Regions from separate parts of the Streptomyces sp. GS7 genome, predicted to be linked through region 1. Evidence: riboswitches for the same ligand, from Rfam matches in the RefSeq annotation. Region 1 holds a riboswitch; each other region holds the start of a gene.
The links. Region 1 has a riboswitch for magnesium ahead of GR130_RS30870 (NRAMP family divalent metal transporter). Riboswitches for the same ligand answer to the same signal wherever they lie in the genome.

Region 1 (4,443 bases):
CGGCGGCTGTGCACCTGCCGGGGATGCGCGGCCAGGTGGGCCAGGAGCTCGAACTCCAGATACGTCAGCTTGAGGGGCCGCCCGTCGACCGAGGCGGTCCGCAGGTCGCGGTCGACCGTCAGACCGCCCCCGGCCCGGGGCGCGGCAGGGGGCTGGGGGCAGAGGGTGCGGAGTGCGATGGCCCTGGGGTAGCGCACGGGCATGGATCTGCTCCTTGGGTTCGGCGGCTGCGGCGGTGCGCGCGCTCACTGCGCGAGCGCAACCTGAACGATCTTGACGACGACCAGGACCATCGCGATGAGCAGATACGTCCGCAGGGCACCCATACCGATCCTGCGGGCGGAGGACATCACCGGCCTGCTCAGCGTCTCCAGCGGCGGCATCCGCCAACTGTCCCGGCCCGTACGGTCGATGGGGTCCTCCTTGGTGCCCGTACGGCGCCTGGTGAACGCGTACCCGGCGACCAGCACCCCGGCGATGCCGCAGGCGGCCATGATGTCGAGGATCGCGGTGGCGCTGATGTCCGGGAAGAGGACGGAGGCGGTCAGGATGATCGAGAGGGTGACCAGGACGCCGACGACGGTGGCGGTGAAGGCGTTGGTTTTGGGGCCGTTGGTCCAGGGGCCGAGGACGGTGCGGTCGTTGCAGAGCAGGAGGAGGAAGACGGTGGCGGAGGGGAGGAGGACGCCGGCGAGGGTCTGGACGCCTTCGGTGAGCAGGCCGAGGGGGGAGCCGGGGATCAGGACGATGGTGGCGGCGACGGCCACCACTCCGGCGTAGATGGCGTAGAAGCCCTTGGCGCCTTTGATGCCGCGGTGGAGGGAGTGCTTGATGCCGAAGACGTCGCCGATGGCGTAGGCGGTGGAGAGGGAGACGGCGAAGGCGCCGATGATGGAGGCGTCGAGGAGGGCGATGGCGAAGAGGATGCCGGCGAGTTTGCCGGCGTGGGCTTCGAGGCCGGTGGCGATGCCTGCCGCGTCGGTGAAGTTGCCGAAGCCTTTGGTTGCGGTGAAGGCGGTGGCGGTGAAGCCCATGATGGCGGCGGCGCCGATGACGACGATGGCGATGCCGATCCACAGGTCGGCCTTCTCGTAGCGCATGAAGCGGGGGGTGATGCGCTTGTCGATGACGTAGGACTGCTGGAAGAACAGCTGCCAGGGGGCGACGGTGGTGCCGACGATGCCGATGATCAGCAGCATGACGGTGGCCAGCTGACCCGATCCGCCGGGCATGGTGGGTACGACGAAGTCGTGGGCCATCTGCGAGGTCTTGGGGTGGATCATGAAGTACAGCGGGATGAGCAGCAGTGAACCCGCGCACAGGAAGATGGCCACGCGCTCGAACCGGCGGAAGGAGCCGGTGAAGGCGGCGGAGACGATGACCACGGCGGCCAGGATCACCGAACCGGCCTTGGGCAGCCCCAGGTAGCCGGCGGCGAGGGTGATGCCGATGAACTCGGTGACCAGGGTGAGGGCGTTGAGGAGGAAGAGGTCGATGACGGAGAAGGCGCCCCAGAATTTGCCGAAGCGTTCGAGGATGAGGCGGGCGTGGCCGACGCCGGTGACGGCGCCGAGGCGCAGGACCATTTCCTGGTTGACGTAGAGGACGGGGATGAGCAGGAGGAGGGTCCACAGCAGGTGGGTGCTGTAGTTCTGGCCGGCTTGGCCGTAGGTGGCGAAGGCGCCGGCGTCGTTGTCGCCGACCATGACGATCAGGCCGGGGCCGACGATGGCCAGGAGGGTCTTGAGCTTGGCTGACAGGCCGGTGCGGGGTGCGGTGTCGTCGAGCTTGATGGTGCCCAGTGCACCGCGGATGTCGCCTACGTGCGCGTCATCGAGAACGGCGGTGCGCGACGCGGTGGCCGCGGAGCTGCCGTTGAGTGTGGTGTGGGTCATGGCGTACCTCCCAAGTCCCCCCGGAGGGAGAGGTATTGGGGGCACGCGGCAGTCATCCCCCCTGCGCGGGAGCGCAGCACGGCGACCCGTCACGGCTCGGGGCCGTGCGGGCGCGGGGAGCGGCGGGGAAGCCGCGCAGGGGAGGTGGTTACCGCGTGCCGGAAGAGTGCGAGGACAGGCGGACGGCGGGCCGATGATGGCCCGGACTACTGCAACTGCAATCCATGTCTCTCGCCTCCTTCCGGTCGGGACGCGAACGGTGCGCGTCAGCAACGACTCGGCAAGGAGCAGGCCGGACCGGAATACCCGGGCGGCTCACCCCAACTCGTCAGAGCTTTGGCACTCCACGGCGTAATCCCCTTACCGGGGAAGCCACTTGGGGTCACCCCTTAGGTCGGGGAGACCTGTCCTGATCCGGAGCGTCTCTCGACGGGTGGGATCAGTGGCCTGTGTCCGTGAAGACGCCTCACCGAACGAGGTGCCTCTTCAAACCTCTAAGAGTCTAGCCCCGCGCCAGGACCCCGATTCGCGTTCTTGGCAGAGACTTAACCGAGCGGGTGACGGACGCCACACGGCGGCGTGCGGGAGAGGTCCCGTGGGAGAGCCGGGGAGTCGGGGAGCGGTGCGCGGGCCGGTCGGCAGGCGGGACAATGGCACCCTGGCCGTAAGGCCGGGGAGCGGCGTGAGCCGGAGGCGGATCAGAGTGGGTGCGGAGCGGGAATCATGCGGTTGACGGTGTTCTGGCAGCGGATGGCGGACCACTTCGGCGCGGGCTACGCCGACTCGTTCGCGCGCGATCACGTGATGTCCGAGCTCGGCGGCCGTACCGTCCATGAGGCGCTGGACGCGGGTTGGAGCGCCAAAGAGGTCTGGCGGGCGGTCTGCGTCGCGGTGGACGTGCCGTCCGACAAGCAATGAGCGGCGGCCCCCCGCTGCCCTCCGTGGCCGGCCGCCGACGGCCCCCGGCCGCTGTGCACGCTGCGCTCGCTCCTGCCGCCGCGACCGTGCGGGACGCGGCGACCGACGGCTGCCGGTGCGGTGTCGTGGTGTGCTTGACACCAAAATCGAACATCCATTCTCATGGGGATCCGGCCGCGTGACCCGCGCTCGACCCGGGGTGGTTCCCGGGCATTTCGCGGGGTTATCCACAGGCCGGAGCCGGGTCCGGGCGCATTGTCAGTGGCAGGCGTTAGCGTCATGGACGTGAAGCGATCGACTCAAGCAAACCGGGTGGAACCCATGGCAGGCACCGACCGCGAGAAGGCGCTGGACGCCGCGCTCGCACAGATTGAACGGCAATTCGGCAAGGGCGCCGTGATGCGCATGGGGGAGCGGCCCAACGAACCCATCGAGGTCATCCCCACCGGATCGACCGCCCTCGACGTCGCGCTCGGCGTCGGCGGCATCCCGCGCGGCCGGGTCGTCGAGGTCTACGGCCCGGAGTCCTCCGGTAAGACGACCCTGACCCTGCACGCCGTGGCGAACGCCCAGAAGGCCGGCGGCTCCGTCGCGTTCATCGACGCCGAGCACGCCCTCGACCCCGAGTACGCCAGGAAGCTCGGCGTGGACACCGACGCCCTGATCCTCTCCCAGCCGGACAACGGCGAGCAGGCCCTGGAGATCACGGACATGCTGGTCCGCTCCGGTGCGCTCGACCTGATCGTGATCGACTCCGTCGCCGCCCTGGTGCCGCGGGCCGAGATCGAGGGTGAGATGGGCGACTCGCACGTCGGCCTCCAGGCCCGGCTGATGAGCCAGGCGCTGCGCAAGATCACCAGCGCGCTCAACCAGTCCAAGACCACCGCCATCTTCATCAATCAGCTCCGCGAGAAGATCGGCGTGATGTTCGGCTCGCCGGAGACCACGACCGGTGGCCGCGCGCTGAAGTTCTACGCCTCGGTCCGGATCGACATCCGCCGGATCGAGACCCTGAAGGACGGCACCGAGGCGGTCGGCAACCGCACCCGCTGCAAGGTCGTCAAGAACAAGGTCGCGCCGCCCTTCAAGCAGGCCGAGTTCGACATCCTCTACGGCCAGGGCATCAGCCGCGAGGGCGGTCTGATCGACATGGGCGTCGAGCACGGCTTTATCCGCAAGTCCGGCGCCTGGTACACCTACGAGGGCGACCAGCTCGGCCAGGGCAAGGAGAACGCCCGCAACTTCCTCAAGGACAACCCGGACCTGGCCAACGAGATCGAGAAGAAGATCAAGGAGAAGCTGGGCATCGGCGTGAAGCCGGAGGACGTGGCGGCGGAGCCCGGCGCGGACGCGGCGGGCGCGGCGGAGGCGCCGGCCAAGGCCGCTCCGGCTGCGGCCCCCAAGGCCGCCAAGGGCACCAAGGCCGCGGCGGCCAAGAGCTAGCCCGCGATGACACGGCGAACGGACTGGCCGAGCAGCGAGGACTCCTTCCGCAGCGCTGCCGGCGACCCCGAGGACCGTAACGGCCGGGCGGGCCGCGCCACTCGCCGGCGTGGTGCCGCCCATGAGGCCGGCGCCGCCCGCGAGGACGGCGCGGCCGGAAGGGACGGCGGTGGTTCCCTCTCGTCGA
Region 2 (4,443 bases), 450 kb from region 1:
CGGCAACCCGCTGCCGGACTGGGTCGTGAAGGACCAACTCCACGCCGGAAACAGCGACGAGGGGTTCTACAACACCAACACCCTGATCCTGCTGCACATACCCGCCGACGGCGGCAAGGTGCAGGCGTTCTCCATTCCGCGCGACTCCTTCGTCGAGACCCACAACGGCGACGGCTCGCTCCAGGGGCACCACAAGATCAAGGAGGCGTACGGCAACGCCTACGAGGGGCGCCGGGAGAAGCTGTCCGCACAGGGGGAGAAGGGCGCCAAGCTGGAGGCGGACAGCCGGGAGGCGGGGCGGGCGGCGACGCTGGCCACCGTGCAGAACCTCCTCGGCGTCCCGATCGACCACTTCGCCGAGGTCAACCTGATCGGCTTCTACGACATCGCTGACCAGCTCAAGCCGATCGACGTCTGCCTCAAGCACCCGGTGAAGGACCGGTACTCAGGCGCCGACTTCCCCGCCGGACCGCAGCAGCTCAACGCCAAGCAGGCCCTGGCCTTCGTCCGCCAGCGGCACGGGTTGCCCAACAACGACATCGACCGCACCCACCGCCAGCAGGCGTTCATCTCGTCGATCACCCACAAGCTCAAGACCCAGGGCGTCTTCACGGACCTGGGCAAGATGCAGGGTCTCTACGGCGTGATGAAGAAGGACCTGGTCATCGACAGCAAGCTCAATCCGATCGACTTCGCCCAGCAGGCCACCAACCTCACCGGTGGGAACGTCGTCTTCCACACCCTTCCGGCCGGGCATTCCGCGATGCAGAACAACGAACAGGTGCAGATCGTGGACGTGGAGCAGATGCGCCGACTGGTGCAGGACGCGTTCCACGAGGGCCCGGCGGCGTCGCCCGGCGCGAAGGGCGGTGCGTCGGACTCCCAGTCCTCCGCGAAGGCCGCACCCGCCACCGTCGACGTCTTCAACGGCTCAGGCAAGACGGGTGCCGCCTCCGAGGAACTCAAGGCCCTCAAGGCGCTGGGCTACACGGAGGGCCAGGCATCCAACACCGCGCCGCAGTCGCACGTCACGGTCACGTACGGGCAGGGTGCCCAGGCCGCGGCCCGGCAGATCGCGACGAAGCTCGGTGTGACCGCAGCGCCGGCGCCCGACGCGCAGATCCAGGCCGGCCACGTCCGGGTCACACTCGGCCAGGACTTCACCGGTGCGACATCCGCCTCGTCCGCCACGAGCCCCGACCGGAGTTCGGCGTCGACTTCGTCGTCGGATCCGTCGGACGACGACTACGAGAAGAACGCGGTGACGGCCGGGGGCGTCCCCTGCGTCAACTGACCCTCGTTCGATGCCGAGCGGTGCGATGTCGAGTGCGATGGTGCGTTCTTGACCGCCCCCTCGGTCGTGAAGTCGGCTTCCACGAGCACGGGTTCGGGACTCGCCGGACGGGTGCGGAGGGCGTGGGGTCCGATGCCGTGGGCGCCGAGTGCCTGCGCGAGCCGGTCTCGGACACGCGCTTCGGCGTCCTGGTCGCAGACCGCGTGCACGGTCGCGAGGACGACGGGATCGGCGGCAGCGGGCGGGGTGCGGTCGGTGATCCGCTCGGCGCGTGCCGGCAGCAGGGGGGACGGGAAGGGCGTGGCGGCACCTCCGTAGTGGTGTCGTGGTCTCGTGGTGTCGGCAGCGTGGTGACCGGCTCGGTCAGGGCTCCGGATGACAGGTGGCGTCAGGACGGTTCCGGCCCTGGGAGCCGGAGGCCGTGTGCGCATGAACGCCACGCATTGACGTGAGCTTGACTGCCCTCGATCCGCGAACCGTTTCGCCCCTTCTGGGGGTTGGGCACATAGGCGCCGGCTTGCGGGGCGACGAAGCAAGGCGCCAGTGCCCGGTGCCCGCGAGGCTTTCGCCGCAGGCTCGTTGATGGCTTTCCCGGCGCGTGAAGCGGTTCGCGTGCCCCTGTGGAACCATGTGGCAAAAAGGGGCGAAACGGTGCCCTGGCGCTGGTGCCGCATGTCCATGGGCCGCTGCACTCGCCGAGGCTTGGTCAAGACTGAGCCAAGCGCTTGCGTAACCCCGCAAGTGTGCGGGTAGAGTTTTCGCCGTTTGAACGAATGGAAGCACCTCGTTCGGTGAGGCGTCTTCACGGACACAGGCCACTGACCCCACGACGTCGAGAGACGCCCAGGTTCAGGACAGGTCTCCCCGGCCTAAGGGGTGACCCCAAGTGGCTTCCCCGGCAAGGGGATTACGCCGTGGAGTGCCAAAGCTCTGACGAGTTGGGGTGAGCCGGTCATCAGGGACTGGTGCGCTCTTTGCTGTGTCCGCTCGGCGTCCGCGTGCGCCCCGGCCAGAAGGAGGCGAGAGACATGGACGGCAACTGCAGTAGTCCGGGCCACAGTTGGCCCCGTATCCGTATGTCATCTCCGACCTCCGGTACGCGGTAACCACCTTCCCTGCGCCTTCCCCCACCTGCCTTGGCACCCGTACGGCCACCGGCCGTCCCGGGTCGCTGCGCTGCGCGCTCGCAGGGGGGATTGCTGCTGCGTACCCCCAACCTCCCCCGCCGGGGGACCCGGGAGGCTCTCATGACCAACCTCACCACCACCGCCACACCGTCGACTCCGTCGCAGCGCACGGCGGTGCTCGACGACGCCCATGTCGGCGACATCCGTGGCGCGCTGGGCACCATCAGGGTGGACGACACCGCGCCCCGCCAAGGGCTGTCCGCCAAGCTCAAGACCCTGCTCGCGATAGTCGGGCCCGGCCTGATCGTGATGGTCGGTGACAACGACGCGGGCGCGTTTTCCACGTACGGGCAGGCCGGGCAGAACTACGGCACGAGTCTGTTGTGGACGCTTCTGCTGTTGGTGCCGGTGCTGTATGTGAACCAGGAGATGGTGCTGCGGCTCGGCGCCGTCACCGGCGTGGGGCACGCCCGCCTCATCCTGGAGCGGTTCGGGAAGTTCTGGGGCGCGTTCTCCGTCATCGACCTGTTCCTGCTCAACGCCCTCACCCTGGTCACGGAGTTCATCGGGATCACCCTCGCGGCCGGCTACCTGGGGCTGCCCAAGGCCGGTTCGGTGATCCTGGCCGCCGTGGTCATCGTCTCCGCCGCCTTCACCGGCTCCTTCCGCCGGTTCGAGCGGGTGGCCATCTTCCTGTGCGCGGGGTCACTGCTGCTCATCCCGCTGTACTTCATGATCCACCCCAAGTCCTCGCAGATGGCCCACGACTTCGTCGTACCCACCATGCCCGGCGGATCGGGTCAGCTGGCCACCGTCATGCTGCTGATCATCGGCATCGTCGGCACCACCGTCGCCCCCTGGCAGCTGTTCTTCCAGCAGTCCTACGTCATCGACAAGCGCATCACCCCCCGCTTCATGCGCTACGAGAAGGCCGACCTGTGGATCGGCATCGCCATCGTCGTCATCGGCGCCGCCGCCATCATGGGCTTCACCGCCACCGCCTTCACCGCAACCAAGGGCTTCGGCAACTTCACCGACGCGGCAGGCGTCGCCACCGGCCTCGAAGCCCACGCCGGCAAACTCGCCGGCATCCTCTTCGCCATCGCCCTCCTCGACGCCTCCATCATCGGCGCCTTCGCCGTCTCCCTCTCCACCGCCTACGCCATCGGCGACGTCTTCGGCATCAAGCACTCCCTCCACCGCGGCGTCAAGGGCGCCAAGGGCTTCTACGCCATCTACGCCGGAGTGGTGGCCGTGGCCGCCGTGATCGTGCTGATCCCCGGCTCCCCGCTCGGTCTGCTCACCCAGGGCGTGCAGACCCTGGCCGGTGTCCTGCTGCCGTCCGCCTCCGTCTTCCTGCTGCTGCTGTGCAACGACAAGGCCGTCCTGGGCCCCTGGGTCAACGGCCCGAAGACCAACGCCTTCACCACGGCGGTGGTCGGCGTCCTGGTCACCTTGTCCATCATCCTGACCGCCTCCGTCCTCTTCCCCGACATCAGCTCCCAGACGATCATCGACATCATGGCCGCCTGCGGCGTCCTGGGCGTCCTGGCCGCCGGGTACTCCTTCACCCGCCGCCGCACCGCGACCAACGAAGACCCCATCGACCGCACCGGCCGCGACGCCTGGCGGATGCCACCACTGGACACCCTCACCAAGCCCACCCTGTCCACCACCCGCAAAATCGGCATGGGCGCCCTGCGCACCTACCTGCTCATCGCGATGATCCTGGTCGTCATCAAGATCGTCCAGGTCGCCCTCGGGCAGTAACGACCCTCCTCCCGGGGCGGGTTGCCCCGCCCCGGGAGGGCACCGCCAGCCCCGATTCCCGCACGCCCACCGGCACACCGTGACCGGCGACGCCGTCTGCCGCCACCTTGAGGCCGGCCGGCACACCGGCGCCTGACACCTCAACTCCAGCTGTTCAAAGCCTTTTGGAAGTGACCCCCATGTTTGTCACGCTCGACGACATACGGCTCACCGCCCCCGCCGGATGCGGGGCGACGCTGCGCACCTTCTACG
Region 3 (4,443 bases), 1.2 Mb from region 1:
CGTGGACAGTGGCGTGGACGGCCGCGTCCGGGTCGGACCCGGAGGCCGGGGCCCGGTCCAACAGCCGCCCGGCCGGGCGCAGTACGAGGTGTACGGCCAGGACCGCGACGGTGCCCAGGACGGCGAGCGCCAGCCGGCCGGAGGCGGCGAGCACGCCGACCGCCGCGGAACACCACAGCGTGGCCGCGGTGTTGAGCCCGCGCACTCCGGCCCCGTCGCGCAGGATCACCCCGCCGCCGAGGAAGCCGATACCGGAGACGACGTAGGACGCCACCCGGGTTGGGCTGCCCGAGTCGCCGACGGCCGTGCTGTAGAGGACGAAGAGGGTCGCGCCCGCGGCCACCAGGGCGTTGGTGCGCAGCCCCGCCATCCGGGCACGCCATTGGCGCTCGACGCCGATCAGCGCTCCACAGGCGACGCCGGTGGCGAGCCGGATCAGGAAGTCGATGATGGTGAGGGTGTGCATGGTGCACCTCCTTCGGTGGCCGGGACCACGAGTGCGGGACAGGACGGTTGCTCCTGGACAGGGAGCGGGGGAGCGGGCGTTGGGCGCCCTACTGGTGCAGCGCGACCTCGACGATCTTGAGGACGACCAGGGCCATCGCGATGAGCAGATACGTCCGCAGGGCACCCATGCCGATCTTGCGGCCGGTGGAGAAGATCGGCTTCGGCAGGGTCTCCAGCGGCGGCATCCGCCAGTCGTCCTTGCCGCTGCGGTCGATCGGCCGGCCGCTGAGGGCCCAGCCCTTGTTCCGGCGGCGGACCTCCGCGTAGCCGATCGCGAGGACTCCGGCGATGCCGCAGGCGGCCATGATGTCGAGGATGGTGGTGGCGCTGATGTCCGGGAAGAGGACGGAGGCGGTCAGGATGATGGAGAGGGTGACGAGGACGCCGACGACGGTGGCGGTGAAGGCGTTGGTTTTGGGGCCGTTGGTCCAGGGGCCGAGGACGGTGCGGTCGTTGCAGAGCAGGAGGAGGAAGACGGTGGCGGAGGGGAGGAGGACGCCGGCGAGGGTCTGGACGCCTTCGGTGAGCAGGCCGAGGGGGGAGCCGGGGATCAGGACGATGGTGGCGGCGACGGCCACCACTCCGGCGTAGATGGCGTAGAAGCCCTTGGCGCCTTTGATGCCGCGGTGGAGGGAGTGCTTGATGCCGAAGACGTCGCCGATGGCGTAGGCGGTGGAGAGGGAGACGGCGAAGGCGCCGATGATGGAGGCGTCGAGGAGGGCGATGGCGAAGAGGATGCCGGCGAGTTTGCCGGCGTGGGCTTCGAGGCCGGTGGCGATGCCTGCCGCGTCGGTGAAGTTGCCGAAGCCTTTGGTTGCGGTGAAGGCGGTGGCGGTGAAGCCCATGATGGCGGCGGCGCCGATGACGACGATGGCGATGCCGATCCACAGGTCGGCCTTCTCGTAGCGCATGAAGCGGGGGGTGATGCGCTTGTCGATGACGTAGGACTGCTGGAAGAACAGCTGCCAGGGGGCGACGGTGGTGCCGACGATGCCGATGATCAGCAGCATGACGGTGGCCAGCTGACCCGATCCGCCGGGCATGGTGGGTACGACGAAGTCGTGTGCCATCTGCGAGGTCTTGGGGTGGATCATGAAGTACAGCGGGATGAGCAGCAGTGACCCCGCGCACAGGAAGATGGCCACGCGCTCGAACCGGCGGAAGGAGCCGGTGAAGGCGGCGGAGACGATGACCACGGCGGCCAGGATCACCGAACCGGCCTTGGGCAGCCCCAGGTAGCCGGCGGCGAGGGTGATGCCGATGAACTCGGTGACCAGGGTGAGGGCGTTGAGGAGGAAGAGGTCGATGACGGAGAAGGCGCCCCAGAATTTGCCGAAGCGTTCGAGGATGAGGCGGGCGTGGCCGACGCCGGTGACGGCGCCGAGGCGCAGGACCATTTCCTGGTTGACGTAGAGGACGGGGATGAGCAGGAGGAGGGTCCACAGCAGGTGGGTGCTGTAGTTCTGGCCGGCTTGGCCGTAGGTGGCGAAGGCGCCGGCGTCGTTGTCGCCGACCATGACGATCAGGCCGGGGCCGACGATGGCCAGGAGGGTCTTGAGCTTGGCTGACAGGCCGGTGCGGGGTGCGGTGTCGTCGAGCTTGATGGTGCCCAGTGCACCGCGGATGTCGCCTACGTGTGCGTCATCGAGAACGGCGGTGGGGCGCTGGGTCGGGACCGCGGTGCGGACGGTCGTGTGGGTCATGGCGTACCTCCCAAGTCCCCCCGGAGGGAGAGGTATTGGGGGCACGCGGCAGTCATCCCCCCTGCGCGGGAGCGCAGCACGGCAACCCGTGATGGCGCCTGGCCATACGGGGCGTGACACGGCGGGGAAGCCGCGCAGGGGAGGTGGTTACCGCGTGCCGGAAGAGTGCGAGGACAGGCGGACGGCGGGCCGATGATGGCCCGGACTACTGCAACTGCAATCCATGTCTCTCGCCTCCTTCCGGCCGGGGCGCCTGGTGCGCCGTCGTCGACTCGGCAAGGAGCGGACCAGTCTCCGTCGACTGGCTCACCCCAACTCGTCAGAGCTTTGGCACTCCACGGCGTAATCCCCTTCGCGAGGGCAGCCACTTGGGGTCACCCCTTGGGCCGGGGAGACCTGTCCTGATCCGGAGCGTCTCTCGACGGGTGGGATCAGTGGCCTGTGTCCGTGAAGACGCCTCACCGAACGAGGTGACCTCTTCGCTTCAAACCTGTACGAGTGTAGACCCACACTTGCGCGGCAACGCAACCTGTTGACTGACTCTTAACCCGGCGGTCGGTAGTGGGCTCCCCCACAGTTCGGGTGCTGGACACCCCCCGCGGCCGGCGGCGAGCATGAGCCGCATGTCCCACCACCCCGAGCCCGGCCGACCGGGCAACGTCGACTCCGAGCGGCTGGCCCGTATCGAGGCGCTGCTGGCGCCCGCCGTCACGGGCATAGAGGAGGCGGGCCGCCGGCTGCTGCCCGCCTGGCGGCGGGTGACCAAGGGCGAACCGCGCTGGCCCTCGACACTGGCGGTGCTGGCGGCGGTGGCGTTGCAGTTCACGCTGCCGGAGCGGCTGGCGATCCATCCGGAGTGGCTGCTGCCGACCCTGGAGACCGCGCTGCTGATCGCGCTGGTCGCGGCCAACCCGTACCGGATCGAACGGGGCTCGACGCTCTACCGGTGGGCCGGGCTGGTGCTGATCGCGATGATCAGCGCGGCGAACGGCTGGTCCGCGGTGCATCTGGTGATCGGTCTGGTGCGCGGGACCGAGGGCAGTGACGCGGGTCCGCTGCTGGCGACCGGCGGCAGTATCTGGCTGACGAACGTGATCGTCTTCGCGCTCTGGTACTGGGAGTGGGACCGCGGCGGCCCGGTCGCGCGGATACACGCCGAGCGGACCTATCCCGACTTCCTCTTCCCGCAGATGCAGACACCGGAGCTGGCGCCGGAGCACTGGGAACCGCAGTTCCCTGACTACCTCTACCTTTCCTTCACCAACGCCACCGCCTTCAGCCCGACCGACGTGATGCCGCTCACCCGCTGGGCCAAGATGCTGATGCTGCTGCAGTCGGCGGTCTCGCTGCTGACCGTCGTCCTGGTCGTGGCCCGCGCCGTGAACATCTTCAAGTAGCCGGGGTCCGCAGAGATTTGGCGGACGGAGGTGTGACTGCGGCGTTTCGAGGGTATGGCGTCGTGGTGACAGGTTCATGAGGCGGCCATGAGAACTCAATGAATAATTGCGCGGTTGCGCAATCTATTGGCCAAGGCTTGACCGGTGAGGCCGTAACCGATCGCCAGCGCGCCCCTGACCTGCGATTTTGTACTGATGGGTCGTCACGGCCCGAAAACAACCCCCGTAGCAAGTCAATTTTTCCTAACGCGGCGGTCAGGGGTAAGGGGCTGTCACGCGGTGCCGCCTGCCGAAGCGGCGGGCGGGCGTGTTCACAACATGTTCGATTTGCGGATTTCTGGTCCGGCACGCGAACCTCGCGCCTGGTCAGCGGCATCTGTAGGGGCGAACGTCCGAGGGTCTTTCACCCACCGGCACCGAACAACAGAGGCATATCGATGTCGTCGCCCCTTCTCGAATCATCCTTCGAGCAACCAGAGCACCTGCCCGACCGGGCCGTATACCGCACGGCCACCACCCCGCACCCGCGGACCCTGCTCGACGTGCTTGACGCAACCGCCGCCGCACACCCCCAGGCGACCGCCTTGGACACGGGCTCCGAGGTGATCACCTACCGCGACCTGTGTATCGAGACCGAACGCCGCGCACGGCAGCTCAGGGATTACGGGATCGGCCCCGGCGACCGCGTGGGAGTCCGGGTGCCGTCCGGTACCGCGGAGCTGTACCTGTCGATCCTCGCCATCCTGCGCAGCGGCGCCGCCTACGTACCCGTCGACGCCGACGACCCGGACGAGCGGGCCGCCACCGTCTTCCGGGAGGCCGCCGTCTGCGGTGTC
Region 4 (4,443 bases), 3.2 Mb from region 1:
GCGTCTTCTGAGCCCCCGACTCCCCTGCTCCTCGGCGGCTCAGGCGCGGCAGCAGCCATGCTGGCCGGCGGCGCGATCGTAGTACTGCGCGCCAAACGCAGGCGATCACAGATGAGTTGAACAACCCACGCTGACAGGGTGTTTCGACGCCCGGAACCCGACTGAAACCAACCCCTGAGGACTCTGCTCCGGATTCCCATCATCTGGGTCCGGTGCCGGAGTCTCCCCTCCACCCGCGTCCGTTCCTCCCCTCCGGGCGCGGGTGGGCAGCGGGCGTGCGCCCGGGGCGGGTCAACTCGCCCCGGGCGCACGGCGTTCACTGCCCGAGGGCGACCTGGACGATCTTGATGACGACCAGGATCATCGCGATGAGCAGGTAGGTGCGCAGGGCGCCCATGCCGATTTTGCGGGTGGTGGACAGGGTGGGCTTGGTGAGGGTGTCCAGTGGTGGCATCCGCCAGGCGTCGCGGCCGGTGCGGTCGATGGGGTCTTCGTTGGTCGCGGTGCGGCGGCGGGTGAAGGAGTACCCGGCGGCCAGGACGCCCAGGACGCCGCAGGCGGCCATGATGTCGATGATCGTCTGGGAGCTGATGTCGGGGAAGAGGACGGAGGCGGTCAGGATGATGGACAAGGTGACCAGGACGCCGACCACCGCCGTGGTGAAGGCGTTGGTCTTCGGGCCGTTGACCCAGGGGCCCAGGACGGCCTTGTCGTTGCACAGCAGCAGCAGGAAGACGGAGGCGGACGGCAGCAGGACACCGGCCAGGGTCTGCACGCCCTGGGTGAGCAGACCGAGCGGGGAGCCGGGGATCAGCACGATCACGGCGGCCACGGCCACCACTCCGGCGTAGATGGCGTAGAAGCCCTTGGCGCCCTTGACGCCGCGGTGGAGGGAGTGCTTGATGCCGAAGACGTCGCCGATGGCGTAGGCGGTGGAGAGGGAGACGGCGAAGGCGCCGATGATGGAGGCGTCGAGGAGGGCGATGGCGAAGAGGATGCCGGCGAGTTTGCCGGCGTGGGCTTCGAGGCCGGTGGCGACGCCTGCCGCGTCGGTGAAGTTGCCGAAGCCCTTGGTTGCGGTGAAGGCGGTGGCGGTGAAGCCCATGATGGCGGCGGCGCCGATGACGACGATGGCGATGCCGATCCACAGGTCGGCCTTCTCGTAGCGCATGAAGCGGGGGGTGATGCGCTTGTCGATGACGTAGGACTGCTGGAAGAACAGCTGCCAGGGGGCGACGGTGGTGCCGACGATGCCGATGATCAGCAGCATGACGGTGGCCAGCTGACCCGATCCGCCGGGCATGGTGGGTACGACGAAGTCGTGGGCCATCTGCGAGGACTTGGGGTGGATCATGAAGTACAGCGGGATGAGCAGCAGTGACCCCGCGCACAGGAAGATGGCCACCCGCTCGAACCGGCGGAAGGAGCCGGTGAAGGCGGCGGAGACGATGACCACGGCGGCCAGGATCACCGAACCGGCCTTGGGCAGCCCCAGGTAGCCGGCCGCGAGGGTGATCCCGATGAACTCCGTGACCAGGGTGAGGGCGTTGAGCAGGAACAGGTCGATGACGGAGAACGCGCCCCAGAACTTCCCGAAGCGTTCGAGGATGAGGCGGGCGTGGCCGACGCCGGTGACGGCGCCGAGGCGCAGGACCATCTCCTGGTTCACGTACAGCACCGGCACCAACAGCAGAAGCGTCCACAACAGAATCGTGCCGTAGTTCTGGCCGGCCTGCCCGTACGTGGAAAACGCGCCCGCGTCGTTGTCACCGACCATCACGATCAGGCCGGGCCCGACTATCGCGAGCAGGGTCTTGAGCTTGGCGGACAGCCCTTGGCGGGGCGCGGTGTCGTCCAATTTGATGGTGCCCAGCGCGCCACGGATGTCGCCGACATGGGCGTCGTCGAGCACCGCCGTGCGCGATGCCGCAGCAGGGGCCGTGGTGGTCGGTTCGGCGGACGGTTCGGTGGTCAGTTCTGTGGTCATGACGGGCCTCCCGCCTCCCCCGGCAAGGGGAGGCGATCGGGGGCATGCGGCGGCCACTTGCCGCACCGGGGCGCGGCCCACCCGCCCGCAGCGGCACAGGGCCGCATGGGGCTGGGCGAGCGCGTGTGGGTGATGGTGCGTGAGAAGTGTCGCTACGGCATGCCGGAGACGGGCGAGGTCGATCGGATGCGGGGCCGACTGTGGCCCGGACTACTACAACCGCAGTCCATGTCTCTCGCCTCCCCCCGGCCGGGGCGCCACCATGGCGCCATACGACTCGGCAAAGAGCAGACCGGCCTCGTGACCGGTTCACCCCAACTCGTCAGAGCTTTGGCACTGCACGGCGTAATCCCCTTGCCGGGGAAGCCACTTGGGGTCACCCCTTGGGCCGGGGAGACCTGTCCTGACCCTGGGCGTCTCTCGACGTCGTGGGGTCAGTGGCCTGTGTCCGCGCAGACGCCTCACCGAACGAGGTGCCTTCTTCAAACCTCCAGGAGCATAGCCCACCAATTGCGCAACCGAGCAATCGAGCATCCGGTGGAGGACCTCATCGCCGGGTGACCGCCCGCAGAGGCCGTCGCACCCGGACCACGTCGACGCAACGCCTCCCCCCGACCCGGCTCGCACCCCCTCCACCAGCGCCAGACCAAACGCCCTACCAGCAGCAGGGCGGGAATCCCGGCCCCGCGGGCATGGGTAGTCTGCTCCGCGACACCCACACCACGGAATCGAACACGGGGGCACAGCAGTGGGTCATGCGCACAACGCCGCGGGCGGCACCGCCGTCGGGCACCGGTTGCACTGGCGAGGAGTGATCCGGACCAGGCGGGCCGTCATCACCACATCGCTCGCTCTCGGCGGGCTCGTCGTGTCGCTCAACTTCGGCGGACTCCTGGGGAGCCCGGACAGCCACCAGTCACTGGGCTCCCGGGTGATCGCCGGCATCAGCGCCGGAGTCTTCCTCGTAGGCGCGCTGATCGCCGTGCGCGGAGCCACGGACGATCTGGTGAAACTGCTGACCGGGCGGATCAGCGACAACCGCTCCGCCGCGTTGCGGGTGATCTGCCTGCTGTCCGGATACGCGCTGGTGATCCTGGGCGCACTCAGCCTGGTCCGGGTGCCGTGGGGCAAGCTGCTGCTGGGTGGTGCGCTGACCGGCGTGATCCTGGGCATCGCCGCCCAGCCGGTGCTCGGCAACATCTTCGCCGGACTGGTCCTGCTGGTCGCGCACCCGTTCACGATCGGCGAGCGGATCACCATCCAGTCAGGTCCGCTGGGCGGCCGGATCGAGGGCGAGGTAACAGACATGACCCTGCTGTTCGTCGAACTCCACACGGACGACGGCAAGACGCTCCTGCCCAACAACGCCGTCCTCGGGGCAGCCATCGGCCGCCCCGGCCGCGAGGCTCCCACGACTGGGAAGGCACTCCAGGAACGGTCCGCGGTCTAGCAGGTCCGCCGCGCGCCGCAGCCGTTTGTTGTATCCGCGCTGGTCATCACCGTCACGAACAGCGCGGTCGCGAGGGTGTCCGGATCGGCGTGCACCGAGCCTCCGGCTTCGAAGTCGGGCGGGCGCCGAAGCCTGGAGGAGGCGGTGAAGGACCGCGAAGCACTGGGGTACGGAGCCCACGTGCTGGTACGAGTCCAAGCGCTGGCGCGGCGCCCAGCGGCGGGGACGGATCACTCAGCGAGTTCGAACCTGTCGGCGATCCGCTCGATCAGCGGCAGGTGCTCCTCCCACGTCGCGCTTCCCATGCCGAGCACGAAGGCGGCGTTCCCCCGCACCGCGAAGTACTCACGCGTCCGGCGGCTGACCGTTGCGCCGCCGGTGCCGCTGGTGACGCCGGTGACGCCGGTGACGCCGGTGACGCCGGTGACGAAGTCCAGTGCCACTCCCGCTTGTCCGGCGAACCGGACCTCAGTGCGGGTGAAGTCTTCGTAGCCATGGGCTGCGAGCCTTTCCTGAGCCTTGTCGGCGACGCCGGCCGCGGTCAGGCCGTTGGCAGACAGCTTGAAGACGATGAGGTTCCGGCCTGGGCCGCCCGTGGCCCGCAGGATCTCCGGCCCGTTGGCCGGAACGGGAGGCAGCGCCTCCCAATCCTCCGGCACGTACAGAACCGCCCCATAGGGGACGATCTTGATTGCCTTCCAGGGGGCATTGCTGGCGTCGGACATGCGCGGTCCTTCCAGATCGGCGTTGCTCGGTTCGGCGTTGCTCCGTCGTCGGAGTTGATACCGGCAACCGGCGACGGTGCGAACCTCGCGTCCGGCGCCTGTCCCGGTATCCACATACCGGCAGACCGACACCGACCCAGGAGATCGCCGCGGTGAGCAGCCATCACGCCGAACCTGATGCCCTTCAGCGGGATGGCCTCGTCATGGAACACGGCCACCTCGTCGAACGGGAGGCCGCCCGCTACCGCACCTGGCACATCGACCGGGCAGACCTGCGGCAG

Region 2: another riboswitch for magnesium. It lies ahead of GR130_RS28980 (NRAMP family divalent metal transporter); the one in region 1 lies ahead of GR130_RS30870 (NRAMP family divalent metal transporter).
Region 3: another riboswitch for magnesium. It lies ahead of GR130_RS25730 (NRAMP family divalent metal transporter); the one in region 1 lies ahead of GR130_RS30870 (NRAMP family divalent metal transporter).
Region 4: another riboswitch for magnesium. It lies ahead of GR130_RS17345 (NRAMP family divalent metal transporter); the one in region 1 lies ahead of GR130_RS30870 (NRAMP family divalent metal transporter).

Annotation. Positions count from the first base shown of each region.
Region 1 covers NZ_CP047146.1:7,114,425-7,118,867, reverse strand. The annotation lists gene GR130_RS30875 (winged helix-turn-helix domain-containing protein) at 1-203, opposite strand, end outside; gene GR130_RS30870 (NRAMP family divalent metal transporter) at 246-1,895, opposite strand; M-box (ykoK) riboswitch at 2,208-2,380, opposite strand; gene GR130_RS30865 (DUF3046 domain-containing protein) at 2,619-2,813, shown strand; gene recA (recombinase RecA) at 3,135-4,256, shown strand; gene recX (recombination regulator RecX) at 4,263-4,443, shown strand, end outside.
Region 2 covers NZ_CP047146.1:6,668,816-6,673,258, reverse strand. The annotation lists gene GR130_RS28985 (LCP family protein) at 1-1,294, shown strand, start outside; M-box (ykoK) riboswitch at 2,071-2,244, shown strand; gene GR130_RS28980 (NRAMP family divalent metal transporter) at 2,542-4,191, shown strand; gene GR130_RS28975 (VOC family protein) at 4,371-4,443, shown strand, end outside.
Region 3 covers NZ_CP047146.1:5,897,568-5,902,010, reverse strand. The annotation lists gene GR130_RS25735 (MgtC/SapB family protein) at 1-466, opposite strand, end outside; gene GR130_RS25730 (NRAMP family divalent metal transporter) at 555-2,210, opposite strand; M-box (ykoK) riboswitch at 2,514-2,687, opposite strand; gene GR130_RS25725 (hypothetical protein) at 2,834-3,607, shown strand; gene pls (epsilon-poly-L-lysine synthase Pls) at 4,045-4,443, shown strand, end outside.
Region 4 covers NZ_CP047146.1:3,939,348-3,943,790, reverse strand. The annotation lists gene GR130_RS17350 (hypothetical protein) at 1-120, shown strand, start outside; gene GR130_RS17345 (NRAMP family divalent metal transporter) at 317-1,987, opposite strand; M-box (ykoK) riboswitch at 2,294-2,467, opposite strand; gene GR130_RS17340 (mechanosensitive ion channel family protein) at 2,799-3,437, shown strand; gene GR130_RS17335 (hypothetical protein) at 3,668-4,162, opposite strand; gene GR130_RS17330 (sigma-70 family RNA polymerase sigma factor) at 4,315-4,443, shown strand, end outside.